DNA from 3 places in the Erwinia sp. PME.40.26/001 genome. Region 2 is predicted to be linked to each of the others. Evidence: predicted binding sites of a transcription regulator. Region 2 holds the regulator's gene; each other region holds the start of a gene.

Region 1 (3,416 bases), on a different contig from region 2:
AGGCGTTTTCATCACGGCTGTAGATTTTTTCCAGCGACGCGGTGGTCGGAATATTACGCTCTTTCAGGTAATCCAGCAGGGCTTCACGGGAACGCAGGTTCCACTCACGCCATGGCGCGACGACTTTCAACTGTGGGGCCAGCGCAGTGTAAGTGGTTTCAAAACGCACCTGGTCATTGCCTTTACCGGTTGCGCCGTGGCACAGGGCATCTGCGCCCACTTTCAGCGCCAGCTCAACCTGCGCTTTAGCAATAATCGGGCGCGCCATTGAGGTGCCCAGCAGGTAAGTCCCTTCGTACAGGGCACCGGTCTGCAGCACAGGATAAACGTACTCGCTGATGAACTCTTCGCGCAGATCCACCACATGGCACTCAGACGCACCGGACTGCAGCGCTTTCTGCTCCACGCCTTCCAGATCGCCGCGCTCCTGGCCGATATCCGCCACGAATGCCACCACTTCACAGCCGCCGTAGTTCTCTTTCAGCCATGGAATGATGGCCGAAGTATCCAGACCGCCAGAGTAAGCCAGTACGATTTTCTTGATGCTTTTGTCTTGCATTGTCTCTTCCTTAAATGAATACGTTACTAATTAAGCGAGGATACGGGTGCCGATGGACACGCCGTTAAATAAGGTTGGCAGCTGTTCGGCATGGCGCCAGCTGGCGATATCCACCGGGCGGCCCAGCGTACGGGCGGCTTCCAGCGCAGCATTAACTTTGACGATCATCCCGTCAGTGATCACGCCATCGGCGATCAGCTGTTCGGCTTTCTCTGCCGTCATCTCTTCAATACGCTGCTTGTCAGCATCCAGAATACCGCTGACATCAGAAAGCAGGATCAGGTCCGCCCCCAGCGTGGCAGCCAGCGCCGTCGCGGCCTGGTCGGCGTTAACGTTCATCAGCAGGCCATCGGCAGTGATGCCAATCGAGCTGACGACCGGCAGATAGCCCGCACCCAGCAGCGTATTTATCAGGTGGGGAGAACCCGGCGTGGCCAGCCCCACATGGCCCAGTTCATCGTCAAACTGCGCCACATCAACGCTGCCGCCGTCGCCCAGGCACAGACCAACGGCATCAATGCCATGTTTTTTTGACCAGGCCAGCAGGGTTTTGTTCGCTGTACCCGCCAGGGCCCCGGTGATAATGTCAATCTGGTCGGCGGGTGTGACGCGCAGTCCGTTTTTTTTCTTCACCGGCAGCGACAGCTTGCTCATCAGTTCATCGACCAGGCAGCCGCCACCGTGAACGATCAGCAACGGGCGCTGATGCGTGGTACGGTAGCTGGCCAGAGCAGTAAACAGACGCTCCAGCGCCTCTTCGCTGTCCAGCAGCACACCGCCTAACTTGATAATTAACGGATGGGTCATCAACTCAACTCGCTCTCTGTGATAGATAGAATTTTCGGTTTCCATCTGGCCGCCGATATTGTATTTTTATTCACTATTAGTGCATGAATATTGATACTATCCTAACCCAAGGACTGTCAACAGTGAAGACAAAATTACCCCCTTTTCTTGAGATTTACCGCCAACTGATTGCAACGCCATCAATCAGCGCCACCGACAGTGCGCTCGACCAGAGCAATGAAACTTTAATCAATTTACTGGCAGGCTGGTTCCGCGATATCGGCTTCAGCGTGGAAGTCCAGCCGGTACCCGGCACGCGCAATAAATTCAATATGCTGGCCAGGAGCGGTCAGGGTGCAGGCGGTCTGCTGCTGGCCGGTCATACCGACACCGTGCCATTCGACGATGGCCGCTGGACGCGCGATCCATTCACCCTGAGTGAGCATGACAATAAGCTCTACGGGCTGGGCACGGCCGACATGAAAGGCTTCTTCGCCTTCATCTTAGAGACCCTGCGTGATATTGACGTGTCAGCGCTGAAAAAACCGCTTTATATTCTCGCCACTGCCGATGAAGAAACCACCATGGCGGGCGCGAAGTTCTTCTCTGAAACCACCAGCCTGCGCCCGGACTGTGCGATTATCGGCGAGCCCACCTCCCTGAAACCCGTACGTGCGCACAAAGGCCATATTTCTAATGTGATCCGTATTCAGGGTCAGTCAGGCCACTCCAGCGATCCGGGCCGCGGGGTCAATGCTATTGAACTGATGCATGAGTCGATCACCCAGTTGATGGAACTGCGCAATACGCTGAAAACACGCTATCACCACGATGGCTTTGCCATCCCCTACCCAACGATGAACTTGGGCCATATCAGCGGCGGCGACGCAGCCAACAGGATCTGCGCCTGCTGTGAACTGCATATGGATATCCGCCCACTGCCGGGCCTGACGTTGAGCGATCTTGACGGTCTGCTGAATGAGGCGCTGGCTCCCGTCAGTACGCGCTGGCCGGGCCGTCTGACCGTGGGTGAGCTGCACCCGCCGATCCCGGGCTATGAGTGTCCGCGTGAGCATCAGCTGGTTCAGGTGGTAGAAAAACTGCTGGGGACAGAAACAGAGGTGGTGAATTACTGCACCGAGGCCCCCTTCATCCAGCAGATCTGCCCGACGCTGGTTTTAGGCCCGGGTTCCATCGATCAGGCGCATCAGCCGGACGAATTTATTGATACCGCGTTCATTAAACCGACCCGCGAACTGATCGCCCAGGTGGTGCATCATTTTTGCCATCATTAGGTCGGTTTAACCAAAATACTTCGGGTTCCAGGGGGACGACAAACCCGTCAACCCCCATCACGATGTGACGGGGGTAAAGGTGCCCGGCCCATACCTTTCCAGGGTAAGAATGAGGCACAAAAGGGACAATTGGCTGCAAAAACAGCGGGTTGCCCCTGATTTCAATTATTCCGGATGATAAGAATAACTTATCTCGTTCTGCTGTAATTAAATTTCATAAATTCCGGCTATTTAGCGTCACGATGTGGTGTATTTAAGTCAATTGACGAATGGTTGCGAACGTGGCTAGATAAAAGACAACGTTATGCCCACTGGGGTGAAAGATAGTTACAAATACAAGAAGGGTGTCAGGGATCATATGAACGAACAATATTCCGCAATGCGAAGTAATGTCAGTATGCTCGGCAAACTGCTCGGGGATACTATTAAGGATGCACTGGGAGAGAACATCCTGGACCGGGTAGAAACCATCCGTAAGCTCTCGAAGTCATCACGTGCGGGAAATGATGCCCACCGTCAGGAACTGCTGACCACGCTGCAAAATTTGTCCAATGATGAACTGCTGCCGGTAGCCCGTGCATTCAGTCAGTTCCTCAACCTGACCAACGTAGCCGAGCAGTACCACACCATTTCGCCAAAAGGCGAAGGTGCGAATCACCCTGAACTGCTGGCCGGTACCTTTGAGCGTCTGAAGCAGCAGCCAGACCTGACCGAAGCCGCCGTTCGCGAAGCGATTGAATCCCTGTCGCTGGAACTTGTTCTGACCGCCCACCCGA
Region 2 (3,416 bases):
TAGAGTTTATTCATCTGGGTAGTGGTCAGAAGCGGCGTTACGGTGCGTTGATCCTGCTGTTTGATGAGGCAGAAGAGGAGCTGGATGGTCAGCTGCGCTTTAATGTCCGATAACCAGAAATAAAAAGGGCCCCGGCGAACGGGGCCAAAAAGTTCGTCTGGCCTGCCCATGATGGGGCAGGCTGTCGACGAGGAATTACTTATAGAGCTCGGCAGTGGCGTGCCAGCTGTCCTGATTACGCGCTTCAATAATGCGATAAGCGTGAGCACCTTCACTATCAGCCTTCGCTGACAGCTGCTGACGGATATCAGATGGCGTACCCGCCACGCCGCTTAACGTAATTGTCCCCGCAGATTGCAGATTTTCAGCCTGCTGGCTGTTCACCAGCTGTGCAGCAGATGCGCCAGCGCTGATGACGGATAGCAGACCCAATGCAGCGATGGTTGTTTTCATTTTCATTTTAATCTCCTCATTGTGACCAACAACCTGCGGATTCAATATCATGACCGCAGTCATGTCACGGCCGGGCGTTTCAGGCACCCGATACGGTGTTATTTATACAGCTGGGCAGTGGCGTGATAGTTATCGCCGTTACGCGCTTCGATGATGCGATAAGAGGTTGCACCCTGACGATCGGCTTTTTCAGAAAGCTGATGGCGGATATCCATTGGCGTTCCGGCAATACCGCTCACGCTCACGGTACCCACCGCTTGCAGGTTCTGGCTGGCAACCTGATCATTGGTTACCAGGTTTGCGGCAGCGGCACCGAATGAGAGAACAGAAGCAAGACCTAACGCAGCGACAGTAAATGTGGTTTTCATGATAAAGACTCCAGAATGTAGGTTTCGCGGTAACCGAAAGGGCTAAAAAGCGTTTGTTATACTTGGGGTTACCGTATTGATTAATTAATTAATTCAGATGCAGGCAAACTGTCTGACTTATTTGTACAGCAGGGCAGTCGCGTGCCAATTACCGTTCTCGTAGTTTTCGATAACGCGGTAAGCGCTTGCGCCTTTCTCTGTGGCTTTATTATTCAGTGCTTCACGCACGTCCATGGGAGAACCGGCAACGCCACTGACGCTGATCACGCCCATTGACTGCAGGTCTTTAGCCTGTTCGGCGTTAACCGATTCAGCGGCAAAAGCACCAAATGACAGCGCAGATAACACGCCAAATGCGGCAATAATAGTTTTAATGTTCATGATAATTTCCTCGTCAACTGTTTTTATCTTTTTGAATACTGTGATTTGCATCACGAAAACAAGTATAGATCTAATAACGTAAAAAATTAATAGCATGCTAATAATGTTTTGTTGGGATTCTTCCTACGCCTTGTGGTTTTTAATAACCAGACGTTATAAAAAATGCGTATAGTTTAACCACTCACTGTTAAAACCTTGTAAAAACAGCAGGCTGGGTGAAATTAGCGATCTGTGCTGTTAGTCGGTGCCGATCACATCGCTGAAATGAATCCAGAGGGTCTTACTGGCAGGTTGAGAATGGAAAAGGTAGTGGAATATATCGTTGTTCAGGATTTTAGTAGGGGATTAGAAAAGGCCGGTGAGATACGGCCTTTCGCACAATGACGCGACACCAGGTATTGCCTGCAGGTTAACTGCGTCTGTGGCTTATAACTCTTGTTCGAACAGAACCAGCACGGCATCGTGCAGCTGCTTCACCGTGAAGGCGCGTGCCGGGGTAATAAAGATGGTGTCGTCACCGGCAATGGTGCCGAGGATGCCTTCCGCTTTACCCAGTGAATCGAGCAGGCGGGCAATCAGCTGTGCGGCTCCCGGGCTGGTGTGGATCACTACTACCGCCTCATTATGGTCGATATCCAGTACCAGATTTTTGAGGGGGCTGGTTGTGGTCGGCACGCCCAGTTCCGCTGGCAGGCAGTAAACCATCTCCATTTTCGCATTGCGGGTGCGAACCGCACCGAACTTTGTCAGCATTCGGGAGACTTTCGACTGATTAATATTCTCGAAGCCGTCTTCCTGAAGCGCATTGACAATCTCGCCCTGCGAGCTGAATTTTTCTTCCTTGAGTAAGGCCTTGAAAGCCTTAATCAGTTCTTCTTGCTTAGATGGGTTACGCATAGGTTACCGATAAAAGGGAGTGATTAAAGGATATCCGCAGCGGGATATGACATTATTATGCAGTTAAATGAATTTTTATGCAAATAAGAAATGATTCAGGGGGGCATCGCTACCGGCGGGCAGGTAGTTTAGCAAATTTTCGTGCCGAAAAGAATTTGCTGAAACTGTGCTGAAATACGCACGATGTGAACAGTTTGTTATAATGATGAGGTTGTCCGCATCAGCGCTAAAGGTGTAATGTAACGCCGCATCACAATGCAAATGTAGATGGATTTCCCGGCACATGTAATATTCAAAATATAATAAGGAGTTTAGGATGAAAGTTGCAGTCCTCGGTGCAGCAGGTGGTATTGGTCAGGCTCTTGCCCTCCTGCTTAAAACTCAGCTTCCGGCTGGCTCAGAACTCTCTCTGTACGACATCGCCCCAGTGACCCCAGGTGTAGCGGTGGATTTAAGCCATATCCCTACCTCAGTCAGCATTGAAGGTTTCAGCGGTGAAGATGCAACCCCTGCATTGCAGGGCGCTGACGTCGTGCTGATTTCTGCCGGTGTGGCCCGTAAACCCGGAATGGATCGTTCAGATCTTTTCAATGTTAATGCCGGTATTGTGCGTAATCTGATTGAGCAGGTGGCATCAACCTGCCCGAAAGCGCTGATCGGTATCATTACCAACCCGGTGAATACTACCGTTGCTATCGCAGCTGAAGTGCTGAAAAAAGCGGGCGTTTACGATAAAAATAAACTGTTTGGCGTGACCACGTTGGACATTATTCGCGCCAATACCTTTGTTGCAGCGCTGAAAGGTAAGCAGCCTCAGGACCTGAATGTGCCGGTGGTCGGTGGCCACTCTGGCGTCACTATTCTGCCACTGCTGTCGCAGATCCCTGGCGTAACGTTCAGTGAGCAGGAAGCCGCTGACCTGACGAAACGTATCCAGAATGCCGGTACTGAAGTGGTGGAAGCAAAAGCCGGTGGCGGTTCTGCCACGCTGTCCATGGGTCAGGCGGCGGCTGTCTTTGGCCTGTCACTGGTGCGCGCCCTGAAGGGTGAAAGCAATGTTGTCGTCTGTGCTTATGTGGAAGGGGACGGCGAATACGCACGCTTCTTCTCACAGCCGGTACTGTTAGGCAAAAACGGTATTGAAGAGCGTCGTCCGATTGGCCAGTTGAGTGCGTTTGAAAAGCAGTCGCTTGACGGCATGCTGGCTACGCTGAAAAGTGATATTACCCTCGGCGAAGACTTCGTTAAGTAATCGCTTTATACCGGGAGCTGCCGCCTGATGCAGGACTGCCGCTCCCGGATCTGCTTTGTCACCGC
Region 3 (3,416 bases), 490 kb from region 2:
CTGAAAACGCGTAGTGCGCAGCTTACGCTCTTCTTCAATGTTACTGATAAAGGCGGTTTCCACCAGAATCGACGGAATATCCGGTGCTTTCAGTACCGCGAAGCCCGCCTGGTCCACGGTGCGTTTATGCAGATGATTAATTTTTCCCATCCGTGACAGCACCTCTTTCCCGAACTTAAGGCTGTCATTGATCGTCAGGCTTTGCACCATATCGAACATGGTGTGGTCCAGGTAACGGTCGCCGCTCATACTGACGCCCCCAATCAGATCCGACTCATTCTGCGTCTTTGCCAGAAAACGGGCAGCGGTACTGGTGGCCCCTTTCGTCGACAGCGCAAACACCGACGATCCGCGCGCCGCACGGCTGGTAAACGCGTCCGCGTGAATAGAGACGAACAGGTCGGCCCGCTGCTTCCGCGCCTTAGCCACCCGCACTTTCAGTGGAATAAACACATCTTCATTACGCGTCATATAGGCGCGCATATTCGGCTGCTTGTCGATCAGCGCCTTCAGACGGCGACCAATCTTCAGCACCACATCCTTCTCGCGGGTCTTATGTTTACCTACGGCCCCGGAGTCTTCGCCTCCGTGGCCGGGGTCGATCATAATGACGATGGGCCTGTCCCTGCCGGCCTTACCCGGTAAAGCCGCATCGGCGGGCTGGCTGCGCTCCAGCTCCCCCTGATTGTAATCTTCCAGCAATGCCAGCAGCGGATCATCCGTGTACTTCTGCGACATGGCCGGATAGAGATCCAGCACCAGGCGGTTATTGATCCCGGCCACCGGGGCCAGCGTGAAGATGCGTGGGGCGACATTCTGCTTCAGTTCCAGCACCAGCCTGACGGTGTTGGGGGTAAACTGGCCGACGCGGGCATTTTTGATATAAGGGTCGTCCGATCGCACCAGATTTCCCACGCGATTCAGAACGGCATTTAGCCGGATGTTTTCGATATCCACCACGACCCGCTCGGGATTGCTCAGGGCAAACTGCTTATATTTAAGCGCGGTATTTGACTCAATGGTCAGGCGTGAGTAGGTAGAAGAAGGCCAGAGACGGATAGCCAGTACGTGACTGCTGGCGGCGAAGCCGATACGGCTGAAGCTGAGTAAGCAGGCTGCCCCTGCTCCCTGTATTAACCGCCGCCGGTTAAGAGAAGTTGAATCGGTCATGCCGCTCCTGATGCTGTGATGTGTCTAATAAAAAGCCAATAAGATAAATTTTGCAAAAACTTTAACGAATCCACCCGGCAGTGTCACCCCAAAAAAGCGAATAAATGCAGGGCATTAGCCACCAGGAAATACGGTAGCGGGTGATAAGTAAGGATAAATGGGGCTTGCACCTGACCCGATAAAAGAATAAAAATACACTTTTATCGAATAATAATTCAAAGAGGGTTTGCCGTGAAGGAACGTAGTACCGAGCTGGTTCAGGGATTTCGTCATACCGTTCCCTATATCAACGCCCACCGTGGTAAAACGTTTGTCATTATGCTGGGTGGGGAAGCCATCGAGCATGAGAACTTCTCAAGCATCGTTAACGATATTGGCCTGCTGCACAGCCTGGGCATCCGCCTGGTTGTGGTGTACGGCGCACGGCCACAGATTGACGCCAGTCTTGCAGAGCGCAATCTGGCCCCTCTCTATCATAAGCACACCCGCGTCACGGATGCGCCTTCCCTGGAGCTGGTAAAGCAGGCAGCTGGCCGTTTGCAGCTCGATATCACGGCCCGCCTGTCGATGAGCCTGAACAATACGCCGCTGCAGGGTGCGCATATTAATGTGGTGAGCGGTAACTTTATCATTGCGCAGCCGCTGGGCGTGGATGACGGCGTAGACTACTGTCACAGCGGCCGCATCCGTCGTATTGATGAAGAGGCGATCCATCGCCAGCTGGACAGCGGAGCCATCGTGCTGATGGGGCCGGTTGCCGTCTCGGTGACCGGGGAGAGTTTCAACCTGACCTCGGAAGAGGTGGCAACGCAGCTGGCGATCAAGCTGAAAGCTGAAAAGATGATTGGCTTCTGCTCTGAGCAGGGGGTGATAAACAGCGAAGGTGACATCGTGTCCGAACTGTTTCCAAACGAAGCGCAGCAGCGCATCGAAGAACTGGAAACCAGTGATGATTATCATTCCGGCACGGTGCGTTTTCTGCGCGGTGCCGTTAAAGCCTGCCGCAGCGGCGTTCGCCGCAGTCATCTGATCAGCTATCAGGAAGACGGCGCGCTGTTACAGGAGCTGTTCTCACGCGACGGTATCGGTACGCAGATTGTGATGGAGAGCGCCGAGCAGATCCGCCGTGCCACGATTAACGATATTGGTGGCATCCTGGAACTGATCCGCCCGCTGGAGCAGCAGGGCATTCTGGTGCGTCGCTCACGCGAGCAGCTGGAAATGGAAATCGATAAGTTTACGATTGTTGAACGCGATAACCTGACCATCGGCTGCGCTGCGCTCTATCCGTTCCCCGAAGAGCAGATTGGTGAAATGGCCTGCGTGGCAGTCCACCCGGATTACCGCAGTTCGGCACGCGGCGAGGCACTGCTGGAGCGCGTAGCGTTACAGGCGCGGCAGATGGGGCTGAAAAAACTGTTTGTGCTAACCACCCGCAGTATTCACTGGTTCCAGGAACGCGGCTTTGTGCCGGTAGATATTGAACTGCTGCCGGAAAGCAAAAAACAGATGTACAACTATCAGCGCCGTTCCAAAGTGCTGATGGTCGACCTGCGGGAAGCCAACGCACATACACGGCAGAGTTAATCGCGCACAGTGCGATCAGCTTCCCGGGGTGACCGTCTGTTCTGGTCGCCCCGGCCGGATCCCCACGCCGTCCCTACACCCTCGTTAAACGATCGACCAGCCCGCTGCGCCTTTGCGTGCGCATCTTCACTGCGGCGTTAAACACGCCGTTATCGGCGTACAGCGTTAGCTGCCGTTTGGCACGCGTGATGGCGGTATACACCAGCTCACGCGTCAGCACCGGCATGACCTGATTCGGCAGCACCATCAGCGTATGTTCAAACTCCGATCCCTGAGACTTGTGGACCGTCATTGCCCACGCACTGTCATGTGGCGGCAGGCGGCTGGGCTGTACCGCTTTGATCGTGCCGTCCGGCAGCGGGAAGTACACTTTCAACTGCTGCTCGCTGTCCGGCATTGCAATGCCGATATCGCCGTTAAACAGGCCAAGCGCCCGATCGTTACGCGCGATCATGACGGGACGTCCGGCAAACCATTTTCCATTGACCGCCATGTTACGGCGGATCAGTCCCGCCTGGCGCAGCGACTGCTCAATACGGTCATTCAGCCCGGCGACGCCAAACGGCCCCTCTCGCAGGGCACACAGGAGCTGGAAACGACCGAATTCGGCCAGAATCTCCGCCGGAGCGGCACCAGCCGCCAGCAGCTTGAGATAGCCA

Evidence for each region. Region 2 encodes ArgR, which controls arginine synthesis, uptake and breakdown. Its sites were predicted from a motif close to ANTGAATAAAAATACANT; they were not measured.
Region 1: a site for ArgR is predicted at 1,424-1,441, ahead of argE (acetylornithine deacetylase). Genes of this name have one in related genera too.
Region 3: a site for ArgR is predicted at 1,352-1,369, ahead of argA (amino-acid N-acetyltransferase). Genes of this name have one in related genera too.

The regions. Positions count from the first base shown of each region.
Region 1 covers NZ_JBVHNP010000009.1:123,633-127,048, reverse strand. Annotated here, with positions in the region: gene ACZ3HG_RS19810 (argininosuccinate synthase) at 1-559, opposite strand, end outside; gene argB (acetylglutamate kinase) at 590-1,366, opposite strand; gene argE (acetylornithine deacetylase) at 1,489-2,640, shown strand; gene ppc (phosphoenolpyruvate carboxylase) at 2,999-3,416, shown strand, end outside.
Region 2 covers NZ_JBVHNP010000002.1:34,751-38,166, forward strand. Annotated here, with positions in the region: gene ACZ3HG_RS07675 (barstar family protein) at 1-113, shown strand, start outside; gene yhcN (peroxide/acid stress response protein YhcN) at 196-459, opposite strand; gene yhcN (peroxide/acid stress response protein YhcN) at 552-821, opposite strand; gene yhcN (peroxide/acid stress response protein YhcN) at 939-1,202, opposite strand; gene argR (transcriptional regulator ArgR) at 1,629-2,099, opposite strand; gene mdh (malate dehydrogenase) at 2,416-3,351, shown strand.
Region 3 covers NZ_JBVHNP010000002.1:521,415-524,830, reverse strand. Annotated here, with positions in the region: gene amiC (N-acetylmuramoyl-L-alanine amidase AmiC) at 1-1,170, opposite strand, end outside; gene argA (amino-acid N-acetyltransferase) at 1,402-2,757, shown strand; gene recD (exodeoxyribonuclease V subunit alpha) at 2,831-3,416, opposite strand, start outside.